2 regions of the Plantibacter sp. 2H11-2 genome follow, and region 2 is predicted to be linked to the other one. Evidence: predicted binding sites of a transcription regulator. Region 2 holds the regulator's gene; the other holds the start of a gene.

Region 1 (15,680 bases), on a different contig from region 2:
ACGACGAGGACGACGAAGCCGGCCATACAGCCGATGGCTACCCCGAGCGTTCCCAGCACCTGACGCACGGTCCGTGGTTTACGAGACCATCCGTCGTCTGATTCCGCGAGAAGATCGTCGATCGTCATGCGCCCACACCCCTGCGTTGCATGACGTAAGGCTAGCGGTGGCCGCTCCCGGCCTGGCTGCGCACGAACGCCTCCTAGGCTGGACTGATGGTCTCGACACGGAAGCAGCTGATCGTCGACGACGGGGTCACGATCTCGTACACCGTGTTCGAGGGTTCCGAGCCGGCGGCGGTCATCCTCCACGGACTCGCCGGAAGCAGTCGGGAGTTCCTTCCAACGGCTCGAGCGCTCGCCGGACGATCGGTCGTCCTCATCGACCAGCGCGGCCACGGGGAGAGTACGAGGCGGCCGACGGACACCTCTCGGGCGGCGTACGTCTCGGATGTCGCACGGGTGATCGAAGCCGAGACATCAGAACCGGTGATCGTCATCGGGCAGTCGATGGGTGCGCACACCGCGATGCTCCTGGCTGCCGGTAGGCCAGATCTCGTTCGCGCGCTGGTCATGCTCGAAGGGAACCAGGGCAGTGGCACGGCGGATGATCACCGAGCTCTCGGCGACTTCTTCCGGTCGTGGAACGTCCCCTTCGCAAGTCGATCGGAAGCGGCGGTCGAGCTTGGTGACGGGCCGCTCGAACGTGCCTGGGTCGAGGATCTGGAGGAGACAGCCGATGGACTGATCCCACGTTTCGATGCGGACGTGATGCAGACGACGATCGAGGCGGTCGGCGAGCCTCGCTGGCGCGAGTGGGACAGCATCGCCGTGCCGACCCTCGTGGTCTACGCAGACGCAGGAATGTTCACCGAGGATCAGAAGGCGGTTTTCGTCGGCAGGGGCAGGCGCGCCCGTCGCGTCGATCTCAGTGGCGCATCGCATGATGCGCACCTTGACGCGCATGAGCAGTGGGTCGAGGTGCTCCGTACGTTTGTCGATGCCCAATGAGATGACACGCACCGCATCAGGCCGGGCCCATCCCACCGGACGTGCCGGCTCGACGAGGCGGGCACCGGGCTTGCCTCGCGTCAGGCGCCGACGTCGATGGGCACGCCAGCGAGGTCCTCGACCTGCCGCCAGAGGGACGACGCCGCGTCGCTCGCCGGCGTGGCAGTCCTGGCCGGTGGAGCGATGGCGACGGGAGCGCCCCGAAGTCGGCCGACCGGCGAGAAGTACTCGCCGCCCCGGACTTCGGGATCCGTGAGCGCCCTGACCGCGGACCAGGCGGCGGTGTCCTTGCCCTGTGCCCAAGGCGTGTAGGGATTCCGCTGATATGGAGTCGTGTCGTCGCGGACTCCAGGTCGCTCCGGGGTCTTCGCGTCGACGCCGACACCGGGCCGGGTCACGACCGATGCGGCGGGCAGTCCGGCCGCTCGGAGCCTGCGGTCGAGCTCGAAGGCGAACACCTCCGTCGCGGTCTTGGCTTTGGTGTAGGCCACGACCCCGATCGCGGGCACCTGGCGGAGGTCGTCAACGCCGACACGCAGCAGTTGGACGAATCCGGTCGAGGTGTGGACGACTCGAGCCACCGTGCCATGATCCACGGCCGTGGCGACCAATGTCGGGAGCAACCTGGCCAGCAGTCGGGCATTGGCGGCCACATGGGTGCCGAGCAGGAGGGGCAATCCATCCGCAGTCAGCTCGCGTCGGTTCATGCTCATCGCACCGCCGTTGAGCAGGACGGCGTCGAGACGGGGAAGCAGGGCGAGTTCGGCAGCTGCCTCGTCGACGGCGGTGAGCGAGCCGAGCTCGAGTGGCACGTGGCGGACCCGGGCCTGCGGGACTCGGCTTCGAATGGAGGTGGCGGCCCGCCGCAGCTTGTCATGCGATCGGGAGGCGAGCACGACGTCCGCGCCAGCGGCAGCGAGCTGCTCTGCGGCGAAGTACCCGATTCCGGCGGTGGAACCGGTCACGACGATGGTTCGTCCGGTCTGGTCTGGCAAGCGGGTGGGGTCCCAGGTCATATTTTCCTCACTTCTTAAGCGGATGATCTATCCGTTTGGACCATAGCACAAGCGGATAGGCCATCCGTTTGGCGTAAAGTGGTCCTATGGCCACTCTCCGTTCCGACGCAGCTCGTAGCCGGGCGATCATCCTCGATGTCGCCCGGACCCACGACCGCGCGACGCTTCGACTCAACGACGTCGCCCGCGAGGCCGGGGTCGGGGTCGGAACCGTCTACCGGCACTTCCCGACGGTCCACGCACTCATCGAAGCGCTGTCAGCCGACGCGCTCGACGCGATGCTCGATACCTCTCGGCGTGCCGCAGCCGAGCCGGATCCGGGCGATGGGCTGGCGCTCTACCTCGGTTCGGCACTCAGGCTGCAGCTCGAGGACGGCGGTCTGCAGACGGTGCTCCTCTCGCCGGAGGACGAGGCCGACTCCGTGCGGAACGTCAAACGCGAGATCTTCGAATCCTTCACGACCGTCCTCGAGGCGGCCCGCGCCGCGGGTGCCGTCCGCGCCGATCTCACGGTCGATCGCCTGTCGCACCTCGTGTGCGGAATCGAGCACGCGGTGCGGCTCGGTACTCCCGAAGACCTGCCCCTCCTCCTGCAGGTGATGCTCGACGGGCTGAAGCCTCGACCGTGATCACCGGCTCAGCTTCGATGGACCCGACTTCGGCGAACTCGGCCGCGCCGTGCGGACGGTTCTGGGTGGCCCTGTCGCCTTCCCCCGGCACGCGGTCGGCGTAAGGTCGGCACATGCACCCCGAGCGAACCCGCCAGCCGGCCCTGCGGCGAGCGCCATCGAGGCCGCGGGCCGCGTCATCCACGGAGGCAGCCTGGAACGCCTTCCTGCTCCGACCTGAGGCGAGAGCGTGGATCAGTGCCACCGAGCTTGGACAGCGACAGCCTGAGGTCGGCGACGTCGCTCTGGAGGTCCTGCTCCTGGAGTACCGTCGCCCGGGCCGCCTGGCGCTCGGGCTCGTCTCGTCCGTGGCACTCGTCGTGGCCGCCACCCTCTCCGTCGCGACCGTGACCGTCCTCGGTCCGTTCTGGGTGGGGGAGAGCGGGGCGCTCTTCGGCTTCGTGGTCCTCATCGGGTTCGCGGTCGCGTTGACGAGCGTCGTCATCCTGCTCCGGCTGCAGGTCTCCGAGAACCGCATCATCCGCGCCATCTCCGTGTCGACCGACGTGACACCGCAGACCACCGACCCGCTGAAGGGTCGGACCGGAGCGACGGACACCGTCGACCGTCGGGAAGCGGTGGCGTCGCGCGCGCTCTTCCTGACGGTCTCGGCGGTCGGGATCGCCGGCACGGTCGGTGAAGCTTTCTGGCTGTCCTCCGCCGAAAGCGGGTCGTTCGTGCTGCCGCTCCTCGTCGCTGCGGTCTTGCAGCTGATCATCTGGCTCGCGGTCTACTCCGGGGTCGTCCGCGTGCTGCGGTCGTCGCGGGTCTGACGAGCGCGGCGGCCGACCGTGTCGCGGTGCTCAACTGAGACGGTCGGAACCGAGCCCGGGGCGAACCTACTGCTCGTGCACGATCCGAACGCGCGTGACCGAGAAACCGGCTCGTTCGAACGCGCCACGCATCGGAGTGTTCGCGGCATCCGTGGTGCCGACGATCCGGCCCTGCCCCGACCCGTGGTGCACGTGGACCATCTCCGCCAGGAGGTCGTGCACGTAACCGTGTCCGCGGTGCTCGGGCAACACGCCCAGATAGCTGATGCTCGCGTCGTACGCCGTCCTCGTCGGGATGATGAATCCCACGATCGTCCCGTCGAGCAGCTCTGCGACCCGCCAGGCGTCCCGTTCGCCGGGGAGCGAACGGTAGAACGCCAGGTCGTCGTCCGCGAGCGCATCGAGCCCTTCGCGCGCGACCATGTCCTGCGTGTGCGCATCGAGGGTGCCGGTCGCGACCAGGGCGAAGAGCTCGTGGAACGCGTCGTCCGGGGCGGCGACGAAACGGAGGCGCTGCGATCGTGCCGGCACGGGATCGGAGCTGGACCTCGCGAAACTGACCCGCTCGGTCGTGCGTGAGAACCCAGCCGCGCGTGCCGCCTCCTGGCGCCATCGCACCGCTTCAACGCTGGCGGCGTCATCAGCCCAGGCAGGGGAGACATCGACGTTGAACTCCAGTGCGGGACCTGCGCGGAAGGCGTCCAGTCCAGCGCGGATGAGCGCAGCGCCGACACGTTCGGGCTCCGCGACTTCGACCGTGGTGGTGAGGCAGTCGAGTGTGGCGGGCCGGTTCGCGTCCGCCTGGCCCCACCAGAGGGCTCGTGCCACCGGGCGACCGTCCTGCTCGGCGATCCACGACCATTCCGGCCGATAGTTCCCACTCGCGAGTTCGGCGGTCAGCCGCTCCGGATCGACCCAGGCGACCGGTTCGTCGCAGCTCCACTCCTGGAGGAGGGGGACGTCGTCCGGGGTGGCTCGGCGGATGGTGAAGTCGTCGCGGGTGTCGGTCATCGGTCCCAGCTTGGACAGACGCGACTCGTTTGTCCAGGCCGGGCAGAAACACCTGGGCTACGCCGCCGAGACGGGAGGCGGACGCGCGGTGTTCGAGTGGGCGTTCACCCGAGCTGCGCGGCCGCATCACGGAGACACGCGATGAACGCGTCGTGGACCGGGCTTTCGTCCGCCCGTTCCTGACGAGCGGCCAGCAGGCGTGTCGTCGGCGACCCGGCGAGCGGCACGACGACGATCGACGGGGGCACCAGCTGCCGCACCGACTCGGGCAGGATCGTCATGCCCACGCCGGCCGCGACGAACCCGAGTGCGGTCTCCTGATGGACGACCTCCTCGACCACCTGCGTCCGACTCGACGTGCCGAGGACCTCCGCGACGCGGTCCACGAATCCTGGCATGAGCGCCCGCGGGTAGGAGATCATCGGGACGTCCATGAGCTCCTCCGCGGTGACCTCGGGTCGGCCCGCCAGCGCATGACCCACCGGGAGGCACGCCACGAGACGCTCCTCGAAGACGACCTCGGTGGTGAGCGCTGGAGAGCTGTCGGATGGCGTCTGCGGGACCTCGTCACGGACGATCCCGACGTCGAGCGTGCCGTCGCGGAGCCGGTCGAACTGTTCTCCTGAGGTCAACGGCACCAGGCGTAGCGTCACCCTGGGGCGGCTCGCCCGGAACAGCTGCACGACACCGGGGAGGACCGTGTAGTTGGCCGAACTCACGAACCCCGCGGTGACCTCCCCGGCGAGACCGTCGACGAAGTCGCGCATCTCACCCCGGACCGTGTCGAGCTCCTCGAGGATGTGTCTCGCCCGCGCCTGGAGGTGACGTCCAGCTGGGGTCAGCGCCACCCGCCTCGTCGACCGGTCGAACAACGCGGTGCCGACCTCCTGCTCGAGTCGTGCGACCTGGACGCTCAGCGGTGGCTGCGACATGTGCAGCCGTCGGGCGGCGCGACCGAAATGGAGCTCCTCGGCGACGGCGAGGAAGTAGCGCAGCTGGCGGAGCTCCATCCCATCGACGATACGACCCTCGTATTACCGCGCTGTTTCGTCCAGATTGCGAGCGGAACGCTCTCAATCGAGGTTCGAATCGGTATTTGACCAGGGGGATCGCGACCGTGTTCGCTGAGGACCACACACCCCGACCTGGAGGACCACCCGTGACCGCAGACGCTTCCCCGAACACCCGGATCGACATGCTCTATCTGAGCGAACCGGAGGTCATCGCCGCCGGCATGAAGGACATGGCCCACTGCATGGAGGTCATGGAGGAGGTGTTGGTGCTCGTCGCGAAGGGTGACTACCGGATGGCCGGCCCGACCGCCAACTCGCACGGAGCACCGATCGGGTTCCCTGCCACCTCACCGTTCCCCGGCATGCCGCTGGACGCCGCCGACCGTCGGTTCATGGCGATGCCCGCCTACCTCGGCGGACGCTTCGACACCGCCGGCGTCAAGTGGTACGGGTCGAACGTCGACAACCGCGAGCGGGGCCTCCCGCGCTCCATCCACCTCATCGTGCTCAACGACAAGGACACCGGCGCGCCCTACGCGATCATGTCCGGCAACCTCGAGAGCGCCTACCGCACTGCTGCCGTGCCGGGAGCCGCCGCGAAGCTCCTGGCACCGGTGGACGCGAAGTCACTCGGCATCATCGGGCCCGGCGCCATGAACAAGAGCGCCCTGCACGCCATGACCACAGCCCGCCCCTCGCTCGACACCATCCGCATCCACGGGCGCCGACGGTCGACCTCCGAGGCGTTCGCCGACTACGTCCGCGAGCACTACCCGCAGTTCACGACGATCGAGATCGCCGAGACGGTCGAGGCCGCTGTGCGCGACTCGGACATCGTCTCCGAAGCCGTCACCGGCCTGGTCGGCTCGGAGAACTACCCGTTCATCGACGGCGACTGGATCAAGCCGGGCGCCTTCCTGAGCCTGCCCGCCAACCTGCGTATGGACAAGGAGTACACCCTCTCCGGCAAGGCGCGCCTCATCGCGGACGCGAAGAAGATCTACGAGGCGTGGGCCGAGGAGTACCCGGCACCGTCGCACGAGACCGCGTTCGGCATGATCGGCCTCTACTGGCAGGACCTCATCGGGACCGGCGAACTCGACGAGTCCCGCGTGGTCAACATCGGAGACGTCTTCGACGGGAACGCCGTCGGGCGAGAGTTCCCCGAGCAGCCGGTGCTCTTCAGCGTCGGTGGGATGGGCGTCGAGGACGTCGCGTGGGCGAAGACGATCTACGAGAACGCCGTCGAGCAGAGGATCGGCACGAAGCTCAACCTCTGGGAAGCCCCCGACCTGGCCTGACCGCCGTCCGGCACCGAGCACCGACACCTGTTCCACCCGAACCCGACGCTGTGGCCGCCCGGCCGCTGTGCACCTCGAACGATGGAGTGATTTGTGGACGCTGGAAACGTCGCCTGGATCCTGACGAGCTCGGCGCTCGTCGCCCTCATGATCCCGGCCCTGGCTCTGTTCTACGGCGGGATGGTCTCGTCCCGCCGCATCCTCAACATGATGATCATGTGCTTCGGCGGGGCCAGCCTCGTCGCGCTGCTCTGGGTGGCCTTCGGGTACTCGCTCGTCTTCGGCGACTCCGTCGGCGGGCTCGGACTCATCGGGAACCCGTTCGAGTTCGCGGGGCTCGACCAGGCACTCGTCGACGACCCCGATGCCGGCATCCCGCTCGCACTCTTCGCGGCGTTCCAACTGCTGTTCGCGGGGGTGACGACGGCACTCGTCGCGGGTGCCGCCGCCGGTCGCATGAAGTACGGCGCGTGGTTGTTGTTCGCCGGGCTCTGGGCGACGTTCGTGTACTTCCCGATCGCACACTGGGTGTTCGCCTTCTCGAACGACACGGCGACCGGTGGATGGATTGCGAACACCCTCGGTGCCGTCGACTTCGCGGGCGGGACGGCCGTGCACATGAACGCCGGCGTCGCGGCGCTCGCACTGGCCCTGGTGCTCGGCAAGAGCAAGGACTGGGGCGGCAAGCTCCGCCCGCACAACCGCCCGCTCGTCCTCGTCGGCGCCGGGTTGCTCTGGATCGGTTGGTACGGCTTCAACGCCGGCTCGGCGCTGGCAGCCGGCAATGCGGCGAGCGTCGTGTTCCTCAACACCACCGTCGCCGCCTGTGCCGGCCTCATCGGCTGGTCCATCGTCGATCGACTCCGACACGGAGCGGTCACGAGCCTCGGCAGTGCATCGGGGATCATCGCCGCCCTCGTGGCGATCACCCCCGCCTGCGGCGCCGTCTCGCCCATCGGTGCGATCATCATCGGGGCCATCGCGGGCGTCGTCTGCTGCCTCGCCATCGAGTGGAAGTTCCGGCTCGGGTTCGACGACTCCCTCGACGTCGTCGGGGTCCACCTCGTCGGAGGCATCATCGGGACGCTCCTCATCGGGGTGTTCGCGACGGATGCGGCTCCGAACGGACGCTCCGGTCTGCTCTACGGCGGCGGATTCGAACTCCTCGGCGTGCAGACGATCGCGACCGTCGCGGTCCTCGCCTACTCGTTCATCGTCACCTGGGTGATCGCGAAGGTGATCCAGATCACCATCGGTCTGCGGATCCCCGAGGAGCACGAGGTCGCCGGCATCGACGAGCACGCCCACGCCGAGCGCGCCTATGAGGACGAAGACCAGGAAGCACGCGCATGACGAGCGTCATCGTCATCGGAGCCGGGCTCGCCGGTGCTGCGGCGGCCTGGCGCCTGGCCCAGGCCGGGCACGACGTCACCGTCCTCGAGCGGAGTCGCCCGGCCAACGAGTGGGGATCGTCCCACGGATCGGCCCGGATCTTCCGCTATGCCTACCCGGAGGCGTCCTACACCCGTCTCGTCCTCGCGGCGGCGTCTGGGTGGGACGAGCTCGGCCTGGAGCATGGGCGTCCACTGATCACGCAGACGGGTGCGCTCGATTTCGGTGCGACCCGTCGCCCGGAGCACCTCGCGTCGGTGCTGGCCGAGCACGGCATCGATCACGAGCTGCTTTCCCGGGACGAAGCCAGAGCCCGCTGGGACATCGGCTTCGACACGCCCACTCTGTGGCACCCGGGAGCCGGCGTGATCGACGCGGAGCAGGCGGTGATGGCGATGCTCGAATCCGCCGTCCGCGCCGGGGCCACGGTCCTGAACGATCAGCCGGTCGAGCGGGTCGAGCGGACTGCCACCGGGTACCGGGTGCTCGGATCTCGGGGCAGGGCGTTCGATGCGGAGCAGGTAGTCGTCGCAGCCGGCGGCTGGCTTCCGGACCTCCTCGGCGAGCTCGCGCTGCCGGGCGGGTTCCTCGACGCGTTCCCGGCCCTCGAGGTCAGTCAGGAGCAGGCGTACCACTTCCCGTATCGGGACCGGATCGGCGTCGACGCGGAAGATCCGGCGCGATCCGGTTCAGTGTTGCCCACCTTCATCCACAAGTCCGAGCGGATGCAGGTCTACGGGCTCCCCGGTGGGCGCGACGCCGAGTGGCGTGGTCAGAAGGTCGCCGAGTACAACGGCGGCAGGCGCATCCCCTCGGCCGCCGATCATGACGGCCTCGTCGACGACGCGAACCGCCGACGGGTCGTCGCCTACGTCCGAGAGTTCCTCCCGAGCCTCGTTCCGGAACCGTATGCCGAGACGACCTGCCTGTTCACGAACACCCCGACGGAGGACTTCGTCATCGACCGTGTCGACGGGATCACGGTCCTGGCGCCCTGCTCCGGCCACGGTGCCAAGTTCGCCCCGCTCATCGGCGAATACGCCCTTGCGCTGGTCGAGGGCCGAGACGATGTGCCGGCGATGTTCCGGCCGAGCCTGGCAGCCGTCCGGTGACGCACGACACCATTGTCTCCCTCCTGGACGAGGTCGCGGGGATCGGTCGGGATCAGCGTCGGGGAGGCTACTCGAGGCCCGTCTACTCCTCCGCCGAACTCGAGCTGCGGGAGTGGTTCGTCAGTCAGGCCGAGCGCCGTGGCCTCGACGTGGACATCGACGGCAACGGGGTCATCCGCGCCTGGTGGCATGTGCCGTCACGTTCGACGGCGGGTGCGGTCGTCACCGGGAGCCATCTCGACTCGGTCCCAGGCGGTGGCGCCTACGACGGACCACTCGGGGTCGCATCGGCGCTGATCGCGATCGACCACCTGCGCTCGCGAGGCTTCGAGCCGACCAAGCCGATCGTCGTCGCCGTCTTCCCGGAGGAGGAAGGCTCGCGCTTCGGCGTCGCGTGCCTCGGCTCGCGTCTCCTCACCGGTGCGATCAGTCCGGAGCGGGCGCTGGCCCTGCGCGACGTGGAGGGCGACACGTTCGCCGAGGTCCTCGCACGCAATGGTGTCGATCCGCAGGGTGTAGGGCCCGATCCGGCCGGGCTCGGAGCGATCGACGCGTTCGTCGAGCTCCACGTCGAGCAGGGGCGGGCACTGGTCGACCTCGATCGCCCGGTCGCGATCGGCTCGAGCATCCTGGGGCATGGACGGTGGCGGGTGTCGATCCGCGGCGAAGGGAACCATGCGGGGACGACGCTCATGCAGGATCGACGGGACCCGCTTGTCGCGGCTGCGCGGATGATCACCGAGATCCGCACGATCGGACGGGCCACGCCGGACGCTCGGGCGACCGTCGGCCGGGTGCTCCCGTTGCCGGGAGGCACGAACGTGATCGCGTCGAGCGTGGACTTCTGGATCGACGTCCGTCATCCCGACGACGTCGTGACCGCCGCGATCGTGGCAGGGATCACCGAACGCTTGTCGCTCGTCGCAGCGGAGGAGGGATGCGAGGCCGCGATCACCGAGGAGTCGTTCAGCGCCACGACCGACTTCGACCCGTTCCTCCGCGGGCGCCTCGAACGGATGCTGCCGGAGGCGCCCGTGCTCGGTACCGGAGCGGGGCACGACGCCGGAGTGCTCGCGTCGCACGTGCCGACCGCGATGCTCTTCGTCCGGAACCCGACCGGCGTCTCCCATTCGCCGGAGGAGCACGCCGAGGACGCCGACGCCGAGGCCGGTGCCGTGGCACTCGCGGATGTCCTGGAGGGACTCGCGGTCGGCGTCGGCACCGCCTGAGCAGGAGCCACCGGCCTCGACGGATCCGGCCGATGTCAGCCGACCGTGTGAGACTCGAGCTCGTGCACGAGAACGGATCCACGACCATCGACGCGGTGTGCTGGGACTGGAACGGCACGCTCCTCGACGACGTCGAGGTGGCGCTTGCCGCGATGAACACCGTTCTCCGGCAGCGCGGTCTTGCCGAGATATCCGACCAGGAGGCGTATCGGGCGGTGTTCGGCTTCCCCATCCGGGCCTTCTACGCCCGGCTCGGTGTCGATGCAGCCGACTTCCTGGAGGCGGCCGACGAATACCTCGCGCTGTTCGCGGCCGGTGTGGGATCGGCGTCGCTCCAACCGCAGGCCCGCGCGACCCTTGCGGCGATCGACGTGCTCGGCGTCGAGCAGGTCCTCATCTCGGCGACCCCGGAGGTCACCCTCGAGCGTCAGCTGGCTCCCCACTCGCTGCACGGTCATTTCGCACACGTCCACGGCATCACCGATGTCTATGCGGCGTCGAAGGAGCATGTCGTGACCGCGTGGTTGGAGGACTCGGGCCATGATCCCCGGCGCGTGTTGATGGTCGGCGACACCAATCATGACGAGGAGATCGCCGAAGCGCTCCAGGTGCGGTTCCTGCGATTCGACGGTGGTCACCAGGACGCGCCTTCGCATCGACGTCACCCGGTCATCAGCAGCCTCGGCGAGATCGTCGGCCGTCTCACCCCGTCGCCGGAGGCACTGCGAGACCTCCGCCGACGATGAAGCAGGCGGGCCCCGCCGACGACAACGCGCCGTCCGAACGACAGTCGCAGACCGCGAGGTCGGAGGCCCATCATGGCCTCAGTGGTGGAGTCCGTGGACGACGGCGTGCCCCTTGCCGCGGCCGATCAGCCAACGGTTGACCGGTGTGGTGACGATGAAGGCCAGGGCGAGAGCGGCGACCAGGGAGCCCCAGAAGAGGCCGCTGGTGAGGCCGGCTTCCATCGCTCCGGGGATGGCGAGCATCGCGGTGTTGTCGATGATCTCCATGACCGCGATCGATACCGTGTCCGCCGCCAGGGCGACACCGAGGGCGGCGCGCCAGGACAGTCCCGCGCGGCGCACGCCGCGCATCGTGAGCGCGTAGCCGAAGACGAAGGCCAGGGCGATCGAGAGCACCACGGTCCCGAGATTGTGCAGTCCGAGGCCGGTGCCGATCACCATGCCCAGCACCTCGCCGATGGCACATCCGGTGAGGCAGTGGAGGGTGGCGGTGGCGGCCATCCGCCAGGAGGTCGCATTGTCGGCTGCTTGGCCGTGGTGGTGGTGGGTCTGGTCGCTCATGAGCACTCCTCCGGTTCGTCCAAGAGGTCGAACGATACCCCTCGGGGGTATATTCCGGAGTGCTGGTCCGCTCACACGGGCATCGACGCCGACTCAGGACGTGAGCGCCTCGTCGACCACGGCGAAGACCTCGGGATCCCAGGTGAGAGCGCGCTCCCACGGGAGGTCGAAGGCGTCGGCGAAGAAGATGCTGTGGACGTCGTCTTCGAAGGCGTGGCGGACCAAGCGGGGGAGCACGTCGACCGGGACGTCGTCGGCTCGGGCGCTTCGCAGGGCCACCAGACCGTCGTGTGGCCACAGCTGCCGGGGTTCGGCTGCCGTGTGGAAGTGACCCGCCCCGACTGCGGTGACGGCGACGCCATCGAGGAAGCCGGCCTGCGTCGTGTTCCACTCGCGCAGGAACCGGCGTGAGACCTCGTCGGCAGCGCCCTGTGAGTTCTCGGCGGCATAGCCGCTCGACCGCTCGAGGATCGTCGCGGTCCCCTCGTCGCCGTGGGCGTCGTGGACCGAGACCTCGCCGGTGAGCACGTCGCCGAGGAGCGATCCCTCCCATGGGGTGCCGAGGGTGACGAGCCGGCCGATCGATGGGCCGGAGCCGCGCAGTTCGCGGATCGCGGCACGAGAGAAGAGACCGCCCATGGAGTGTGCGACGAGGTCGACGCTCGCGAAGCCGTGTTCGTCGGACAACCACCGCAGCAACGCGGCCAGGCTCGTCCCGCCGGCGTCGATCCCACCGACGGCGTTGACGGTCACCTCGGCGGGCAGCACGATCGGGACGTCGGCGAACCCCTGCCAACCCGTGTCCTCGTGCGCCTCCCCGGCACCGATGCGTGCCGGTGCGGTGAAGACCGGAACCTCCCGCCCGAGCAGGTGCGCTCTCAGTGCGGTGAGGGTGTTCCCGGCGGCGAGGCCGGAGCCTGCGGCATGGTCCGGACCCGTGAACGGGGTCACGGCGGCACCCCCTGACACGAGGACGATCGCATCGGCCATGGTGCTCCTTCCGGCTGGCTACGACGTCAGCGTACTGGTCGGGCGAGGTCGATCCGCAGTGCGTTGCGACGCACGTCGTCGATCGCGGTCGCGACAGCACCCTGCGCCACCATGTCGGCACCGAGCTCCGACGCGACGAGCAAGGGAGGTTCCGCGCTCATGTAGCCGGGGATGCGCTCCGACGCGACCTCGAGCAGCTGCGACATCGACGGAGCGATCCCGCCGGCGAACACGATGCGCTCGACGTCGAGCAACCCGCCCAGGACGGCGCTCATCCGCGCGATGCGATCACCCATCCGGCGCACCAGGTCGAGCGCGACCGTGTCGCCCTGATCTGCTGCAGCGAGGACGGACTGCGCGTCCACCTGCGCGACCGGTATGCGGCTGAGCGGGCTGCTCTCCGGGAGCCCGCCGCTCTCGCGGTACTCGCGACCCCAGTCGCGCAGGAGCGCGGCGATGCCTCGCGACGAACCGACGCCGTCGACGAGGTCGAGGAGGTGCAGCTCGCCCGCCCGGCCGCGACCGCGGACGAGACGACCGTCGACGACGTATCCGGCTCCGAGCCGCTCACCGGTGACCACGGTGATATAGGAGTCGACACCGACGCCGGCGCCGATCGCGCCCTCGGCGACGGCGGCGAGGTTCGCGTCGTTGTCGGTGACGACCGCGCAGCCGTGGTCGCGGATGCGCTCACCGAGCCGAGGGTTCATTCGATCCCAGAAAACGTTGCCCTCGGGTGATCGCCCGAGCGCGTCGATGGGGGCCGGGACGCCGAGCACGATGCAGAGCGGCGGCTTCGGTCCGCACTGTCGCAGGACCTCGTCGATCGCCGCGTCGACGGCGTCGACCCGCGCCTCAGCGGTGGCCGCCGGATCGACGGTGTGGTGCGACCTCGCGAGTTCCCGACCGCGCAGGTCTGCAGCGATGGCGGTGATGGAGTGGGCTCCGGCGTCGACACCGACGACGATCCCGGCGTCGATGCGCAGCTCGTAGCGTCGGGCGGGGCGACCTTTCCGATAGGCGGCACCAGCCTGACGTGCGTCATCGAGCTCCGTCAGCCAACCCAGTCCGATGAGTTCGTCGGAGAGCGTGATCGCCGTCGATCGTGACAACCCGGTGGCGGTGATGACGTCGGCCGCGGTGAACGCGGACGTCGCCCAGGCGTGATCGAGGACGGCGGTGATGCTGGAGGAGCGCGGCTCCGATGCCCGCTCCGTCGTCGTCGCTTCCATGACCGACAACGATATCCACGATCCGAGGGCCCGCGTGGACACCGTGCCGCGGAGGCACTGCACCGTGCGCAGAACCGTGAACGATCACGGTGTCCTACCCGTGGATGTCGTGATGGAACCGGTGCTTGACCAGACGTCGAACGGATGGCAGAGTTTCCGTCATCAGTTGATTTACTCTCTGTATTTAGTCAGCGGATCCATCGAGGGCTCCGCGGAAGGACAATGATGTCGAACCCACTGAAACGCGCGATACGCGCCACGGCCGGAGTGGCGGGTGTGGCGCTCCTGGCCAGCGTCCTCGTCGGTTGCTCGAGTGATGGCCGGGAGACCATCCACTTCACGTTCAGCAAGCGTGAGGCGTTCACCTTCATGAACCAGGCCGTCGCGGACTACAACGCCTCGCAGCAGCAGTACGAGGTCGTCATGGACACCTCGGGGCCCGATCCGCTCGCGGCGAGCTTCGTCCGTGGCAACCCGCCGGACCTCATGCTCTCGAACTACAACCACGAGGTGTCGCGTTTCGTCGAACGGTGCGCGCTCTCCGACCTGTCCGACACGACAGCGGCGGCGTCCATCCGCGACGACCTCCAGCCGTTGCTCGACCAGTACGGCGTGTGCGAGGGACGCACGAGTGCATTGCCCTACTCGGTGATGGCCGCTTCGGTCATCTACAACAAGACGATCTTCGCCGAGTACGGCCTCGAGGTGCCGACGACGTGGAGTGAACTGATCGCCGTCTCCGACACGCTGAAGGCGGCCGGCGTGGCGCCGTTCTACGCGACGTTCGCCGATGCCTGGACCGCCAACCAGGGCTGGTTCGACTACTCGGTCGGTGGCGCCGTCGACATCCCGGACTTCTACGACCGGCTCGCGGAGGAAGGCACCGAGGTGGGACCGGATGCTCCGGTCTCCTTCGAGAAGGACTTCCTGGAGCCCGTCGAGAAGATGCAGCTGCTCGCCAAGGAGTACACGCAGGCCGATGCGCCGAGTCGCACCTACGACGCCGGCAACGTCGCCTTCGCCGAGGGTGAGGGCGCCATGTACCTGCAGGGCCCGTGGGCGTTCAGCCAGATCGCACTCACCGCACCCGATCTCGACCTCGGGACGTTCCCGCTGCCGATGACCGAAGACCCGAAGGACCTCAAGGTCCGGGTGAACCTCGACCTCGTCACCATCATCCCCGAGGAGGCGAAGAACCCCGAGGGTGCCCGCGACTTCCTCGAGTACCTCTTCCAGCCGGAGGTCATCCAGGCCTACAACGAATCGCAGCTCGGGTTCGTCCCGACCGACGACGGCAAGGCTCCCGACGACCCGCGCGTCGCGGGCATGATCCCGTACTACGACGCCGGCGCGTTCTACCAGGGCCCGGGCGTGCTCAACCCCCGCGCCATCCCGACCGAGAACTACGCGCAGTCGCTGGTCCTCGGCACCGACGCGGCGTCGATGCTCCGCACCATGGACGCGGACTGGGCACGACTCGCGTTCCGACAGCCGCCCGTCACGAGCAAGGAGGGTTCCGAATGAGCGCCACCACATCGATCGTGACCGGGGGCAACCCGAAGGTCCGACGCAGCACCAAACGGGTCGAACCGATCTACTACTTCTTCCTGTTCCCAGCCGTCATCC
Region 2 (15,680 bases):
CCCCGATCCACTCACCAGCAAGGACGCACGATGATCCCCACCTCCGCATTCCCCGTCGGCACCATCCTCGGCTACCCGCGCATCGGGCCGAACCGGGAGCTGAAGCGCGCCGTCGAGTCCTTCTGGGCCGGCCGGATCGACGCCGAAGCGCTCGAGCGGACGGCCTCCGAGCTGCGCGCCGCCACGCGTGCCCGCCTCGCGGGGCTCGGCCTCGATCCGACGAACGCCGCGATCCCCGAGAGCTTCTCGTTCTACGACCAGGTCCTGGACGCCGCGCTCACCGTCGGCGCCGTCCCGGAGCGCTTCTCGTCGCTCGTCGGGGCCGACGGCCGGGTCGACCTCGCCGGGGCGTTCACGATCGCTCGTGGCGCCGGCGACCTCGCCCCGCTCGAGATGACGAAGTGGTTCGACTCGAACTACCACTACCTCGTCCCGGAGATCGGCGAGTCGACCCCGTTCGCGCTCTCCGACGACCGAGTGGTCGAGCAGTTCCGCGAGGGCCTCGCCGAGGGGTACGTGACGCGGCCGGTCATCGTGGGCCCCGTGACGTTCCTGCTGCTGTCCAAGGCGGCCGAGGGGGCCTCAGTAGGATTCGCCCCGATCGATCGACTGGAGGCGTTGCTGCCCGTCTACGCGGAACTCCTCCAGCGCCTCGCCGCTGCCGGCGCGCCCTGGGTGCAGCTCGACGAACCCGCACTGGTGTCGGAGACGTTCGACGTGCCGAGGTCGACGGTCCTCGCGGCGCTCGAACGATCGACGGCCGTCCTGTCCGCCGTGTCGGACCGACCGGCGATCTTCGTCGCGGCTCCCTACGGCGCCTTGGGCGACGCCCTCCCGGTGCTGGCCGCCTCGGGCGTCGAGGCTGTCGGTGTCGACCTCGTCCGAGGCGGCCTGCCGGAGTCGTCTCCCGGACTCGCCACGAAGACCGTCGTCGCGGGAGTGATCGACGGCCACAACGTGTGGCGTGGCGACCTGGCGGCCGCGGCCGATCTCCTGGCGCGCGCGGTGGAGCGCTTCCCACAGCTCGCGGTGTCCACCTCGACGTCCCTGCTGCACGTCCCGCACGACGTGTCGGTGGAGACGAGGCTCGACCCCCGTCTCCGGAGCTGGCTCGCCTTCGCCGACCAGAAGGTGGATCAGATCGCGGTCCTCGCACGCGGCCTCACCCGGGGGCGTGCGTCCATCGCGGCCGAGCTCACCGCAGCGTCGGCCGCGCTCGACGATCGGCTGGCCGCGCCCGGCGTCGTCGATGCCGCCATCCGCGCACGAACGGCAGCGCTCGCACCAGCCGACTTCACCCGAGGCGACTACCAGGAGCGCGCCGCGGCGCAGGAGCAGGCGCTCGGCCTGCCGTTCCTCCCGACGACGACGATCGGTTCCTTCCCGCAGACCGGCGACATCCGTCGCGCCCGCGCGCAGCGGGTCGCCGGGACGCTCGACGAGGAGGCCTACGTCGAGACGATGCGCGCGGAGATCGGGCGCGTCGTGGCGCTGCAGGAGGACCTCGGCATCGACGTCGTCGTCCACGGTGAGCCCGAGCGCAACGACATGGTCCAGTACTTCGCCGAGCACCTCGACGGGTTTGCCGTGACGGAGCACGGGTGGGTGCAGTCCTACGGTTCGCGATGCACCCGTCCGTCGATCCTGTGGGGTGACGTCTCGCGGCCGGCGCCGATCACGGTCGAGTGGTCGGCCTACACGCAGTCGTTGACCACCAAGCCGGTGAAGGGCATGCTCACGGGCCCGGTGACGATCCTCGCCTGGTCGTTCGTGCGCGACGACCAACCGCTCGCCGAGACGGCGAACCAGGTCGCCCTCGCCCTGCGTGACGAGATCGCCGACCTGGAGCGGGCCGGCATCCGCATCATCCAGGTCGACGAACCCGCACTCCGCGAACTGCTCCCGCTCCGGCGGGCCGACCAGGGGCGGTACCTCGACTGGTCGGTGGGCTCCTTCCGGCTGGCGACCGCGGGCGTGCGCGCCGAGACGCAGATCCACACCCACCTCTGCTACTCCGAGTTCGGTGTGGTGATCGACGCGATCCGACGACTGGACGCCGACGTGACGAGCATCGAGGCGGCACGGTCTCGGATGGAGGTCGTGTCCGACATCCGGGCGAGTGGTTTCGACCACGGCATCGGCCCGGGCGTCTACGACATCCACTCGCCTCGGGTGCCGAGCGTCGCGGAGGTGACCGCGTTGCTCGAGATCGCGCTGGAGGGGATCCCGCAGCGCCAGGTCTGGGTGAACCCGGACTGCGGACTCAAGACGCGAGGCTACGAGGAGACGGTCGCCTCCCTCGCCAACATCGTCGAGGCGACGCGTGCGGTCCGCGCACGGGTCGGTGCGACCGGCTGACGTCGAGGGGCCTGCACGGACGAGGGCCGGGACGATCCACGGATCGTCCCGGCCCTCGTCGGTGTCGCGGAATGGTCCGGTCGGTCAGACCGTCCGGAGCACGGCGACGACCTTGCCGAGGACCTCGGCGTGGTCGCCGAGGATCGGTTCGAAGGCCGAGTTCCGGGGGAGCAGCCAGGTGTGACCGTCGCGCTGGCGGAACACCTTCACGGTCGCCTCCTCGTCGAGCATCGCCGCGACGATCTCGCCGTTCTCGGCGGTCTTCTGCTCGCGGATGACGACCCAGTCGCCGTCGCAGATCGCGGCGTCGACCATCGAGTCGCCGACGACCTTCAGCATGAACAGACTGCCCTTGCCGACCAGCTGGCGGGGCAGGGGGAAGATCTCCTCGACCTGCTGCTCGGCCGTGATCGGGATGCCGGCGGCGATGCGACCGACGAGCGGGACCATGGCGGCGTCGCCGACCGGGGGAGCGGAGTCGGGATCGCTGCCCTCGACGGCGCTCGGCAGGTCGATGAGCACCTCGATGGCGCGGGGACGGTTGGGATCGCGTCGGAGGTATCCGCTGAGTTCGAGCTGTCCGAGTTGGTGCGTGACACTCGACAGGGAGGCGAGCCCGACGGCGTCGCCGATCTCGCGCATGCTCGGCGGATATCCGCGCTGTGAGACCGAACGCTGGATGACGTCGAGGATCGCCAGCTGCTTGTCGCTCAGGCTCTTCCGTCGCCGGGTGCCGCCGATCTGGCGCTCCCGGGCTCCGTCGCCCGCCGTGTTCGCTGCCATCTTCGCTCCTGCCCTGATCGGCTGTCGGTGACCGATGTCGGTGGGTGGTGGTGTACTGCTTCCAACACTCGAAACTGTATCCGCACCAGCTCCTCCAGACAAACATCTGTTCGAGCGTGTCGCCGATCCCGCGCGTCGCAGGTACGAAGACAGGGTTGAGTATTCGAACAATCGAAGATATATTCGGAACACAGGTTCGTATCCGGCACTCCTGGTCGAGTGTCGGGTACGAGTCCTCATCACACGATGAGCACACTCTTGGAGGGTTGACATGAGCGCAGCACTGATCGGGTCCCACCGGGCGCTTCCCGCACGGACGGCGCAGGTACCGACGTCAGACGCACCGTCCACACGCCGACTCCGCCTGACGAAGCGCGGTCGCGTCGTCTTCACCACGCTCGCCGCCATCCCGCTGGTCATCGGCGTCGCGGTCGTCGGACTCTCCGCAGGCGGTGCCGCGGCCAACACGGCGGCGGCGGGAGCCACGTTCACGTACATCACGGTCGACCCGGGCGAGTCGCTCTGGCAGCTGGCCGAGTCCATCGCGCCCGACGCCGACCCGCGCGACGTCATCGCCGAGATCATGAACCTCAACCAGCTCAGCACCGCCGGTGTCGAGCCCGGGCAGCGCCTGGCGATCCCGCAGCGCTACGCGGCCGAGTAGGCCGACAATCGGCGGGTCACTCCGCGCTGGTTCTCAGCTATCGTCGATGGCGCGGTGCAACGACGCCCGCAGCATCGTCGGAGGCAAGCATGAGTACAGACGATCGGAGCCGCTCGCTGCTCCGGAAGAAGCCGATAGCGGAGATCGAGGATGAGACCTCCGGTTCGAAGCTGTTCAAGAGCCTTGGGCTCTGGCAACTCACGGCCATCGGGGTCGGCGGCATCATCGGGGTGGGGATCTTCTCACTTGCCGGACTCGTCGCTCATGGGAGCGAGACCTCGCCCGCTGTGGGGCCGGCCGTCCTCTTCTCGTTCCTGATCGCGGGTCTCGCCTCCGCGGCCGCAGCCTTGTCGTACGCGGAGTTCGCCGGCATGATCCCGAGAGCCGGGTCCGCCTACACCTACGGGTATGTGGCGCTCGGCGAGATCATCGGCTGGTTCATCGGCTGGGACCTGTTGCTCGAGTACATCGCGATCGTCGCGGTGGTCGCGATCGGGATCTCCGGCTACTTCGACGCCTTCCTGTCCGGCATCGGGATCCACATGCCGGCCTGGATGACCTCGACCGCCGACGAGGGGAAGGGCGGCCTCGTCAATCTCCCCGCCATCTTCGTCTGTCTCCTCGTGACCTTCATCCTGAGCCGCGGGACGAAGGCCTTCGGTCGATTCGAGCTCGTCGCGGTCGGGATCAAGGTCCTGCTCATCCTGTTCATCATCGGCCTCGGTGTCTTCTATATCGACGGTGAGAACTACGACCCGTTCCTCCCCAGCGGGTTCGGGCCGGTGTTCGCCGGTGCCGCGACGGTCTTCTTCGCGGTCTTCGGATACGACGCGATGAGTACGGCGGCCGAGGAGGCGAAGGACGGCAAGAAGCACATGCCGAAGGCGATCATCCTCTCCCTCATCATCGCCATGCTCCTGTACGTCGCGGCCACCCTCGTGCTGACCGGCATGCAGAACTACACCGACATCGACCCCACCGCCGGGTTCGCATCGGCGTTCCAGAGCGTCGGCCTGCCCGTGGTGGCGACGATCATCTCCGTGTTCGCCGTCCTGTCGATCCTCACCGTGATGCTGACGTTCCTGTTGGGCGTCACCCGCGTCTGGTTCTCGATGAGTCGCGACGGTCTCCTTCCGCGGTGGTTCTCGCGCACGGATCGGCGAGGTGTGCCGCAGCGGGTGACCTGGATCGCCGGCGGCGCGGCAGCCGTCTTCGCCGGGGTGTTCCCGATCAAGCAGGTCGCCGACCTCACGAACATCGGCATCCTGGCCGCCTTCATCGTGGTCTGCGTGTCGGTGATCGTGTTCCGGTACACGAAGCCGGACGAGCCCCGCTCCTTCCGGTTGCCGTTGATGCCGTTCGTCCCGGCGTTCGGCGTCCTGGCGTCCGGCTTCCTGATCCTGCAGTTGCACTGGGAGACCTGGCTGCGGTTCGGGGTCTGGCTCGTGGTCGGTCTCATCGTGTACTTCGCCTACGGGCGACGCCACTCGCTGTTGAACCCGGCGAGCCCCCGGCACGAGGTCCTTCGTCGGGAGCGTCAGGCGGAGTGAGTGCGCCGGTCGGAGTGGCTAGCATTGTGGAGTGACCGCTCTCGACGACCTCCCCATCCGCGACGACCTCCGAGGACAGCGCCCGTACGGCGCTCCCCAGGCCCTGGTGCCGGTGGCGCTCAACGTGAACGAGAACACGCACCCGATCCCCGAGGCGGTCGCGCACGACATCGTCGCCTCGCTCGCCTCCGCGGTCCTCACGGTGAACCGGTACCCCGATCGCGAGTTCACGGAACTCCGGGAGGCGCTGGCGGGATACCTGGGTCACGGGGTGGTCCCGGAGCAGATCTGGGCGGGGAACGGGTCGAACGAGGTGCTCCAGCACATCCTGCAGGCCTTCGGCGGTCCCGGGCGATCGCTCCTCGGGTTCACGCCGACGTACTCGATGTATCCGCTCCTGGCCGCCGGTGTCGGCACCAGGTGGATCCCTGCGACGCGTGACGCCGAGTTCGAGCTCTCGCCCGAGACCGCCGCGCGTCAGATGGCCGAGGCGGATCCCGACCTCGTGTTCCTCTGCTCGCCCAACAACCCCACCGGAACACCGTTGTCGCTCGAGACCGTCACCGCGGTGTACGAGGCGTCGCGGGGCATGGTGATCGTCGACGAAGCGTATGCGGAGTTCGCTCCCGACGACGAGGCGAGCGCGCTCACGCTGTTGGAGGGGCGTCCGCGCTTGATCGTCTCCAGGACGATGAGCAAGGCCTTCGCCTTCGCCGGGGTCCGTCTCGGGTATCTTGCGGCCGACCCCGCGGTCGTCGACGCGCTGAGACTCGTCCGGCTCCCGTACCACCTGAGCGCCCTGACGCAGGCGGCCGCGACCGCCGCGCTCCGGCACGCCGACGAGATGCTGGCGATGGTCGACGACATCCGGACGCAGCGCGATCGCCTCGTCGTCGAGCTCGGGCGTCTCGGCTACGACCCGAAGCGGAGCGGATCCAACTTCGTCCTGTTCGGCGGCGTCGCCGATCCGCACGCGGCGTTCGAGTCGCTCTTGGCGCGGGGGATCCTCATCCGTGACGTGGGTATCCCGAACCACCTGCGCGTGACCGCGGGCACCGAAGCGGAGACGACCGCGTTCCTCGAGGCCCTCGCGGCGATCAGCCCCGCCTGACCAGCACTCAGCCGGGCGGAGGTGGGGCGCCTGCTCACGGCAGGCGGGAGATGGCCTCCTCGGCGGCGACCCACGGGAGCATGGCGCACTTCACGCGGGCGATGTAGCGCGAGACGCCACTGAACGCCGCGGCGTCTCCGAACCGTTCTTCGTCGAACTCGAGCGTGCCCCGCGAGCGGATGACCGTCCGGAACTCGTCGACCAGGGCCTGGAGCTCGGCCGGTGTGAGGCCTGCTGCGAGGTCGCTCAGGCAGGAGCTCGACGCCTGCGAGATCGAGCAGCCGTGCCCCTCCCAGGCGATCGGTGCGAGACGACCGTCGGGCCCGGGATGGAGCTGCAGGGTGACCTCGTCGCCGCAGGTGGGGTTGAGCTGGTGCGACTCGGCGGCGGGCGCGTCCCGCAGCCCGAAGCCGTGGCGCTGGCGGGCGTGGTCGAGGATGAGCTCCTGGTAGAGGCTCTCCAGGCCGCTCATCGGGACACCCCGAAGAACGGACCGACCAGGGTGGCCGCGTGGAGGAAGGCGTCGATCTCGGCCTCCGTCGTGTAGAGGTAGCTGCTGGCGCGGGTGGACGCGGTGAGTCCCAACCGGCGGTGGAGTGGTTGCGCGCAATGGTGACCGACGCGGACCGCGATGCCCCGGTCGTCGAAGAACTGACCCACGTCGTGGGCGTGCACACCGGCGAGGTCGAAGCTCGCCAGCCCGGCGCGAGGCGTCCTGGGTGGCGGCCCGATGAGCGTGACGCCGGGGATGGCGGCGAGTCCGGCCGCGAGACGCTGTCCGTAGGCCGCCTCGGTGGCGTGGACACGGTCCATGCCGACCGCTTGCAGGAACCGGACGGCGCTCGCGAGGGCGATCGCCTGCGACACCGGCTGGGTCCCGGCCTCGAACCGTTGCGGAGCGGGCAGGAAGTCGGCGCCGTCGAGTGTGACGGTCGTGATCATCGACCCGCCGGTGAGGAAGGGGGGAAGGGCGTCGAGCAGCCGGCGGCGACCCCACAGGGCCCCGATGCCGTTCGGACCGAGCATCTTGTGGCCGGAGAACACGAGGAAGTCGACGCCGAGGGACGCGACGTCGACGGGCAGGTGCGGCACGGACTGGCAGGCGTCGAGCACGGTCAGCGCGCCGACGCGTTCGGCGAGGGCGACGAGCTCGGAGACCGGCGCGATCGCCCCGGTGACGTTGGACACATGCGCGAAGGCGATGATGCGCGTGCGTTCGCCGATGATGTCGTCCACGGCGTCCAAGCGCAGCACGCCGTGGTCGTCGACCGGGAGGTGACGGAGGGTCGCACCGGTACGTGCGGCGAGTTGCTGCCAGGGGATGAGGTTCGCGTGGTGTTCGAGTTCCGTCACGACGATCTCGTCGCCTGGACCGAGTCGGAACCGCTCGGCGGCAGCACCACCGAGGCCGGCGCTCGCATTCCCGATGGCCCCGGCGATGAGGTTGAGGGCTGCGGTCGCGCCGGAGGTCCAGACGAGTTCCCGCTCGTCGGCACCGATGAACGCGGCGACCGTGGCGCGAGCGTCCTCGAAGAGCTCCGTCGCCTCGGCGGCCAGGAGGTGGGCGCCACGGTGGACGGCGGCGTTCTGGTGCGTCGCGTAGTCACGCTCCGCGTCGATGACCTCGATCGGGCGTTGCGAAGTGGCTCCGGAGTCCAGATAGACGAGCGGGTGTCCGTTCATCTCCCGGGCGAGGATCGGGAACCGTTCACGGAGAGCGGCGATCTCCGTCGCGTCGAGTGGGACGGCCGGGGCGATGCTGGGTGTGGAAGTCATGACCTCTCAACGATAGGCGTCGGCACGGCCTGGTGCAGCCGCATGACGCGACGATGCCCACCCGTCGACACGCGGCGTGCAGCGGCGGTGCGCTCGATACACTGGATCCCATGACCACCCAGCAGCGCACGGCCCGGATCCAGCGCGCGACGAGCGAGTCCAGCATCGAGCTGGAGTTGAACCTCGACGGCACCGGCACGAGCAGCATCGAGACCTCCGTCCCGTTCTACAACCACCTGCTCACGGCCTTCGCGAAGCACTCGCTGACCGACCTGACCGTCCGTGCGACGGGCGATGTCGACATCGACGTCCACCACACGGTCGAGGACGTCGGTATCGTCCTGGGCCAGGCGATCCGTCAGGCGCTCGGCGACAAGGCCGGCATCTCGCGATACGGGGACGCGCTGGTCCCGCTCGACGAGGCCCTCGTGCAGGCCGTGGTCGACATCTCCGGTCGTCCGTACCTCGTGCACGGCGGGGAACCGGCCGGATTCGAGTTCCACCTCATCGGCGGGCACTTCACGGGTTCGATGGTGCGTCACGTCTTCGAGGCGATCACCTTCAACGCGGGCCTCACCGTGCACGTGAACGTCCTCGGCGGTCGCGATCCGCACCACATCGCCGAAGCGGAGTTCAAGGCGTTCGCGCGGGCCTTCCGGCAGGCGAAGGCGTTCGACCCCCTGGTCCAGGGCATCCCGTCGACGAAGGGCGCGCTGTGAGTGCACGCCCGTCGGTGGTCGTCCTCGACTACGGCTCCGGCAACGTGCACTCCGCGGTCAAGGCCCTCGAGCTCGCCGGCGCCGACGTCGTGCTGACGGGTGATCGCCAAGCCGCCCAGGCCGCCGACGGTCTCGTGGTGCCAGGGGTCGGCGCCTTCGACGCGGTGATCGGCGCCCTCCGTTCCTCGCACGGCGACGAGGTTATCGACCGCCGTCTCGCAGGAGGCCGTCCGGTCCTCGGCATCTGCGTCGGGATGCAGGTGATGTTCGAGCGCGGCTTGGAGCGCGGTTCCGAGGCCGACGGCCTGGGGGAGTGGCCAGGCGCGGTCACGGAACTCGAGGCTCCCGTCCTGCCGCACATGGGCTGGAACACGGTGTCGCCGGACGCGGGGTCCGTGCTCTTCGACGGCCTCGCCGACGAGCGCTTCTACTTCGTCCACTCCTATGCCGCACAGCAGTGGACCCTCGAGGTCATGCCGCCGTTCCCAGAGCCACGCCTCACCTGGGCGACCCACGGCGTGCCGTTCCTCGCGGCCGTCGAGAACGGTCCGTTGTCGGCGACGCAGTTCCACCCGGAGAAGTCGGGCGACGCCGGTATCCGTCTGCTGTCCAACTGGCTCGGCACCCTGTAGCCGACTAGGATCAGGTGCTTGTGCCACGAGGCATGCTGTGCGCCGGGAACCGAGGGGCTCGCAGCTCCCGAAGAGACGGTGGATCATGAACGAGTTCAACACGACGGCCGGACTGACGCTGCTCCCCGCGATCGACATCGTGGACGGCAAAGCCGTCCGGTTGACGCGCGGCGAGGCCGGTTCGGAGACGAACTACGGCGAGCCCGTCGACGCGGCCCTGGACTGGGCCCGTCAGGGGGCGGAGTGGATCCACCTCGTCGACCTCGACGCCGCGTTCGGTCGTGGCGACAACCGGTCGATCATCCGCAAGGTCATCTCGAAGGCGCGCGGCGTCAACATCGAGCTGTCGGGCGGCATCCGCGACGACGCCTCCCTCGAGCAGGCGCTCGAGACGGGCGTCGCACGCGTGAACCTCGGGACCGCGGCGCTCGAGAACCCCGAGTGGGCCGCGAGCGTCATCGCCCAGTACGGCGAGGCGATCGCGGTCGGCCTCGACGTCCGTGGCACGACGCTCGCCGCTCGCGGGTGGACGCAGGACGCCGGCGACCTGTGGACCGTCCTCGACCGTCTCGAGGAGGCGGGCTGCGCACGCTACGTCGTGACGGACGTCACGAAGGACGGCACGATGCAGGGGCCGAACATCGAACTGCTCCGACAGGTGCTCGAGCGCACGGAGCGGCCGGTGGTGGCCTCCGGCGGCATCTCGAGCCTCGACGACCTGGTCGCGCTGCGCGAGCTGGTCCCCCTGGGGCTCGAGGGCGCCATCATCGGGAAGGCGCTCTACAACGGCGCGTTCACCCTGGCCGAGGCGCTGGATGTCTCGGGCCGCTGACGACTCCTCCGCGCCCGACCGGCACGGTCCGTCGGGCGGGCATGCCCAGCGTGCGATGGGTGGTGCCGATTCGGCCGGCCAGCCCTGGGCCGGTCGGAGCTTCCAGCCGAACGCGAGTTCCGGTGACGACGGCAGTGCGCCCGAGCGGCTGATCGAGTCCCTCCGACGCTTCCGGGCCGGCGAGGTCGGCGAGGCCGAGGTCGTCGACGCGTTCCGGGACTCCCGCCTGCTCATCCCGCTCGTGGCCCACCTCGGTGAGGCCGGCGAGAACGAGCACGGCCAGTTGGTCGACAAGTCGCAGGAGCTGTCCATCGTGACGGTGACCGGTCCGGACGGCCGCACCGTGCTCCCGGTGTTCAGCTCGGTGCAGGCGATGTCCGCGTGGAACCGGACGGCGAGGCCGATCCCGGCCGACGGCGTCCGGGTCGCACTGGCGGCCGCGAGCGAGCAGACGGACGTCGTGGTCCTCGATCCGACGTCGAGCACTGAGTTCGCCGTACGCCGCCCCGCGCTGTGGGCGATCGCGCAGTCGCAGCCGTGGACGCCCAGCTTCGCGGACCCGCTGGTGCGCGACGCGTTCGAGCGGTCGATCGAGCAGGAGCTCGCGGTCGTGAGTGTGCGCCTGCGAGCCGGAGATCTTGAGGCGAAGCTCGCCGGATCCGAGCTCGTGGTCGAGCTCGGCCTGCTGCAGGGACTGACCCAGCAGGAGCTCGACGCAGTGCTCGCGCGGCTGGCTCAGCGCTGGGCCGCGGACGAGGTCATCGCGACGCGCGTCGACTCGCTCGCGGTGTCGCTCCGCCCCGCCGACTGATCGGCGAGGCGGAGCGCCGCGCTGCGATCAGGTGACCGGGCCGGTCCACTTCTCGCCGGGACCCTTGCCGATGGGATCCTGGATGGTGGACGCCTCCCGGAAAGCGAGCTGCAGGGATCGCAGGCCGTCGCGCAGCGACCGGGCGTGCATGTCGCTGATCTCCGGGGCGCCCGCGGTGATGAGACCGGCGAGGGCGTTGATGAGCTTGCGGGCTTCGTCGAGGTCCGTCTGGGCGTCGGGGGCGTCCGCGAGGCCGCACTTGACCGCTGCGGCGCTCAGGAGGTGCACGGCGGTGGTGGTGATGACCTCGACGGCGGGGACGTCGGCGATGTCCCGGGTGGCCTGCTCGGCCCCTCCCGACTCGTCGTCGTGGTCGTACGGGCTGGTGGTGTTGTTCACGTGGATCCTCTGTTAGACTCGTGCGGTGCTCCGAGACATGTCTCGGTACGAAAGAGGAGATTCTCCCACCCGCGCTTGACCGCTTCACAAGGTTACCGGGTTGTCACGCTCCGCCTGTCGCTTCACCGCTTCGGGTCGTCGGGCGTGGTGCCTTCCGACAGGTGTTCTGAACACCGGCGGAGGGTACGGGTGTGTGGTGAACCGATTTCGTCGCGTCGCAGGTATCGGACCTGGTCGCGTGGCATCCCACCAAGTCAGAGGAGCTCCGCATCAGCGATCCCCGTACCAATGACCGTATCCGCGTCCCGGAGGTCCGACTCGTCGGTCCCGGCGGAGAACAGGTCGGCGTCGTCAAAATCGAGGTCGCCCTTCGCCTCGCGCAGGAAGCGGATCTCGACCTCGTCGAGGTCGCACCAAACTCCAAGCCGCCCGTCGCGAAGATCATGGACTACGGCAAGTTCAAGTACGAGGCTGCGCAGAAGGCCAAAGAGGCCCGGCGCAACCAGGCGAACACGATCCTCAAAGAGGTCCGGTTCCGCCTCAAGATCGATCAGCACGACTACGAGACCAAGCGCAAGCGCGCCGAGGGCTTCCTCAAGGCCGGTGACAAGGTGAAAGCCATGATCCAGTTCCGCGGCCGCGAGCAGTCCCGCCCAGAGCAGGGCGTCCGCCTGCTCCAGAAGTTCGCCGAGGACGTGTCCGAGTGGGGCACCGTCGAGTCCACCCCCATGGTCGACGGTCGCAACATGGTGATGGTCGTCGGTCCACTCAAGAACAAGTCCGAGGCGAAAGCCGAAGCCAACGCACAACGTGCGGCATCCAAGGCACGTCCGGCTGAAGCCGACGAAGCCGACGAGGCTGCTCCGGTGGAGTCATCCACCGACGAGAACCGATAAGAAACGAGGAATCCCATGCCGAAGCAGAAGACCCACTCCGGGGCCAAGAAGCGATTCAAGGTCACCGGCAGCGGCAAGCTGATGAAGCAGCAGGCCGGTATGCGACACAACCTGGAGAGCAAGTCCAGCCGTCGCACCCGTCGCCTGAACCAGGACCAGGTGCTGGCGCCCGCCGACGCCAAGGTCATGAAGAAGCTGCTCGGTCGCTAGACCGTTTACCCGTAAGGAACTAGGAACATGGCAAGAGTCAAAAGGGCGGTCAACGCTCACAAGAAGCGTCGCGTCATCCTCGAGCGCGCCGCCGGTTACCGCGGTCAGCGTTCGCGTCTGTACCGCAAGGCCAAGGAGCAGGTCACTCACTCCCTCGTCTACTCGTACCGCGACCGTCGTGCGCGCAAGGGTGACTTCCGTCGCCTCTGGATCCAGCGCATCAACGCGGCTTCGCGTGCCAACGGCATGACGTACAACCGCTTCATCCAGGGTCTCGGCCTCGCCGGGATCGAGGTCGACCGCCGTATCCTCGCGGACCTCGCGGTGCACGAGCCCGCCACCTTCGCGGCACTCGTCGCGTCGGCCAAGGCCGCGCTGCCCGCCGACACCTCGGCGCCCAAGGTCTCCGCGTAGTCGGAAGCCCTGCGTCCGCCCGGACGACGTGTTCGAACGGCCCGATCCCACCAGGGATCGGGCCGTTTCGTCTGTCCGGAGTGCGACCCATAGGATGGGTGCGTGCTTGACAATCCGCGGTCACCGCGCGTCCGTTCCGTCGCCAAACTCGCCAAGCGTCCGGCGAGACAGGAGACCGGCCTGTTCCTCCTCGAAGGACCCCAGGCGGTCTCGGAGGCCCTGCAGTTCCGGCCCGACCTGATCCTCGAGCTGTACGCGACGCCGACGGCCCTCGAGCGCTACACCGACATCGGGGCAGCCGCCACCGATGCGGGACTCGAGATCGAGTTCGTCACCGAGCAGGTCCTCGAGTCGATGGCCGACACCGTCACCCCGCAGGGGTTCATCGCGGTCGCGCAGCAGTTCCCGACCTCGATCAAGGACATCTTCGCCGGAGAGCCGCAGCTCGTCGTCATCCTGGAGGAGGTCCGCGATCCGGGCAACCTCGGGACGATCATCCGAGCCGCCGACGCCGCCGGCGCCGACGCCGTCGTCCTGAGCGGACGGACCGTCGACCTCTACAACCCGAAGGTCGTGCGCTCCACGACCGGCTCGCTCTTCCACCTGCCCGTCGCGGTCGGTGTCGAGCTGCCCGCCGTGCTGGAACGCGCCCGTGCAGCGGGACTGCAGACGCTCGCGGCCGACATCAAGGGCGAGGACCTCCTCGTGGCCCGGTCGGAAGGTGTGCTCGCGCAGCCGACGGCATGGGTGTTCGGCAACGAGGCCAGGGGACTCACCGACGAGCACCTCGAGCTCGTCGACCGTGCGGTTACGGTACCGATCTACGGCCGTGCCGAGAGCATGAACCTGGCCACGGCGGCATCGGTGTGCGTCTTCGAGAGCGCGTTCGCGCAGCACGCGTGAGCGCCTGAGGCGTCTACCGTCGAGGTTACGAAACGGTAACCGTAGCGCTTCCGTCATGCGCACGAAACACACGGTCACCTAGTTTGGGTTACATGGAGCCAACAGTGTCCCCGAACTCCGGCCCGACGGAACCCGATGCAGCAGCCGCGCATGGTGCCGCCGGCGCATACGAGACCACGAGCAACCCGATCCAGGCCGGGCGCGGCGAGCCCCTCGTCGTCATGGAGAACGTCGAGAAGCACTACGGCGAGTTCCACGCCCTGAAGGACATCAACCTCACCGTCAACAAGGGTGAGGTCGTCGTCGTGATCGGACCGTCCGGGTCCGGCAAGTCGACCCTCTGCCGGACGATCAACCGGCTCGAGACGATCAGCTCGGGGGAGATCCGGATCGACGGCAAGAAGCTGCCGGAGGAGGGCAAGCAGCTCGCCGAGCTGCGCGCCGACGTCGGCATGGTGTTCCAGTCGTTCAACCTGTTCGCGCACAAGACGATCCGCGAGAACGTCACCCTCGGCCCGATCAAGGTGCGCAAGCAGAAGAAGCGCGACGCCGACGATGCGGCGAAGGTGCTGCTCGAACGCGTCGGCATCGGCGTGCAGGCCGACAAGCTGCCGGCACAGTTGTCCGGCGGGCAGCAGCAGCGCGTGGCGATCGCCCGCGCCCTCGCGATGAAGCCGAAGGTCATGCTGTTCGACGAGCCGACCTCGGCCCTCGACCCCGAGATGATCAACGAGGTCCTCGACGTCATGGTGCAGCTCGCCAGCGAGGGCATGACGATGATCGTCGTCACCCACGAGATGGGCTTCGCCAGGAAGGCCGCCGACCGCGTCGTCTTCATGGCCGACGGCGAGATCCTCGAGGACACCGACCCCGAGTCGTTCTTCACGAACCCGCAATCCGAGCGGGCGAAGGACTTCCTGTCGAAGCTCCTCACCCACTGACCCATCCGACTCCGGATCGCGCGACCCGCGCGGCGACCTGGAACTGACCAACCGATCGGCCCGTCCCGGGCACCAAGGAAGGAAGGAAAACATGCGCAAGAGGCTCATGTTCATCACCGCGGGAGTCGCTGCAGCAGCGCTCGCGCTCAGCGGGTGCAGCGGCGGCGACGCCGGCACCGGATCGACCGACGGCGCGTCCGACGGCGGCGCACTCTTCGAGGTCGCCTCCGACGTCCAGCTCGAGGGTAGCCCCACGTACGACGCGATGGTGAAGGCCGACAAGGTCCACATCGGTGTCAAGGAGGACCAGCCCGGTCTCGGATACCTCGACGCCGCCACCGGCGAGCGTTCCGGCTTCGACGTCGAGATGGCCACCTGGATCGCCGCGTCGCTCGGCTTCGACGCCGACAAGATCGAGTTCAAGGCGATCCCGAGCGCCAACCGCGAATCGGCCATCGTGAACGGTGACATCGACTACTACGTCGGCACCTACTCGATCACCGACAAGCGCAAGGAGCAGATCGACTTCGCCGGACCGTACTTCGAGACCGGCCAGGGCCTGCTCGTCGCCGCGGACAACGACGACATCAAGGGCGAGGACGACCTCGCCGGCAAGACCGTGTGTTCGGCGACGGGCTCCACGCCCATCCAGAACATCAAGGACAACTTCCCCGATACCAA

The links. The regulator LexA, encoded in region 2, represses DNA repair genes until DNA is damaged. The targets are predictions, from matches to a motif close to TCGAACANNTGTTCGA.
Region 1: a site for LexA is predicted at 5,563-5,578, ahead of ACQG07_RS00120 (tyramine oxidase subunit B). Genes of this name have one in related genera too.

What each region holds. Positions count from the first base shown of each region.
Region 1 covers NZ_JBNBBL010000001.1:17,172-32,851, reverse strand. The annotation lists gene ACQG07_RS00155 (hypothetical protein) at 1-128, opposite strand, end outside; gene ACQG07_RS00150 (alpha/beta fold hydrolase) at 216-1,010, shown strand; gene ACQG07_RS00145 (SDR family NAD(P)-dependent oxidoreductase) at 1,091-1,975, opposite strand; gene ACQG07_RS00140 (TetR/AcrR family transcriptional regulator) at 2,113-2,655, shown strand; gene ACQG07_RS00135 (hypothetical protein) at 2,769-3,467, shown strand; gene ACQG07_RS00130 (GNAT family N-acetyltransferase) at 3,534-4,478, opposite strand; gene ACQG07_RS00125 (LysR family transcriptional regulator) at 4,583-5,488, opposite strand; gene ACQG07_RS00120 (tyramine oxidase subunit B) at 5,638-6,792, shown strand; gene ACQG07_RS00115 (ammonium transporter) at 6,886-8,145, shown strand; gene ACQG07_RS00110 (FAD-dependent oxidoreductase) at 8,142-9,296, shown strand; gene ACQG07_RS00105 (allantoate amidohydrolase) at 9,293-10,525, shown strand; gene ACQG07_RS00100 (HAD family hydrolase) at 10,558-11,271, shown strand; gene ACQG07_RS00095 (DUF4396 domain-containing protein) at 11,350-11,832, opposite strand; gene ACQG07_RS00090 (esterase/lipase family protein) at 11,926-12,822, opposite strand; gene ACQG07_RS00085 (ROK family protein) at 12,849-14,054, opposite strand; gene ACQG07_RS00080 (extracellular solute-binding protein) at 14,280-15,578, shown strand; gene ACQG07_RS00075 (carbohydrate ABC transporter permease) at 15,575-15,680, shown strand, end outside.
Region 2 covers NZ_JBNBBL010000006.1:250,312-265,991, forward strand. The annotation lists gene ACQG07_RS13835 (methylenetetrahydrofolate reductase) at 1-34, shown strand, start outside; gene metE (5-methyltetrahydropteroyltriglutamate--homocysteine S-methyltransferase) at 31-2,358, shown strand; gene lexA (transcriptional repressor LexA) at 2,443-3,141, opposite strand; gene ACQG07_RS13850 (LysM peptidoglycan-binding domain-containing protein) at 3,413-3,805, shown strand; gene ACQG07_RS13855 (amino acid permease) at 3,895-5,355, shown strand; gene ACQG07_RS13860 (histidinol-phosphate transaminase) at 5,387-6,466, shown strand; gene sufU (Fe-S cluster assembly sulfur transfer protein SufU) at 6,501-6,938, opposite strand; gene ACQG07_RS13870 (SufS family cysteine desulfurase) at 6,935-8,242, opposite strand; gene hisB (imidazoleglycerol-phosphate dehydratase HisB) at 8,353-8,961, shown strand; gene hisH (imidazole glycerol phosphate synthase subunit HisH) at 8,958-9,593, shown strand; gene priA (bifunctional 1-(5-phosphoribosyl)-5-((5-phosphoribosylamino)methylideneamino)imidazole-4-carboxamide isomerase/phosphoribosylanthranilate isomerase PriA) at 9,679-10,425, shown strand; gene ACQG07_RS13890 (SseB family protein) at 10,409-11,236, shown strand; gene ACQG07_RS13895 (DUF1844 domain-containing protein) at 11,264-11,635, opposite strand; gene infC (translation initiation factor IF-3) at 11,905-12,531, shown strand; gene rpmI (50S ribosomal protein L35) at 12,547-12,741, shown strand; gene rplT (50S ribosomal protein L20) at 12,769-13,155, shown strand; gene ACQG07_RS13915 (TrmH family RNA methyltransferase) at 13,258-14,058, shown strand; gene ACQG07_RS13920 (amino acid ABC transporter ATP-binding protein) at 14,280-14,999, shown strand; gene ACQG07_RS13925 (glutamate ABC transporter substrate-binding protein) at 15,091-15,680, shown strand, end outside.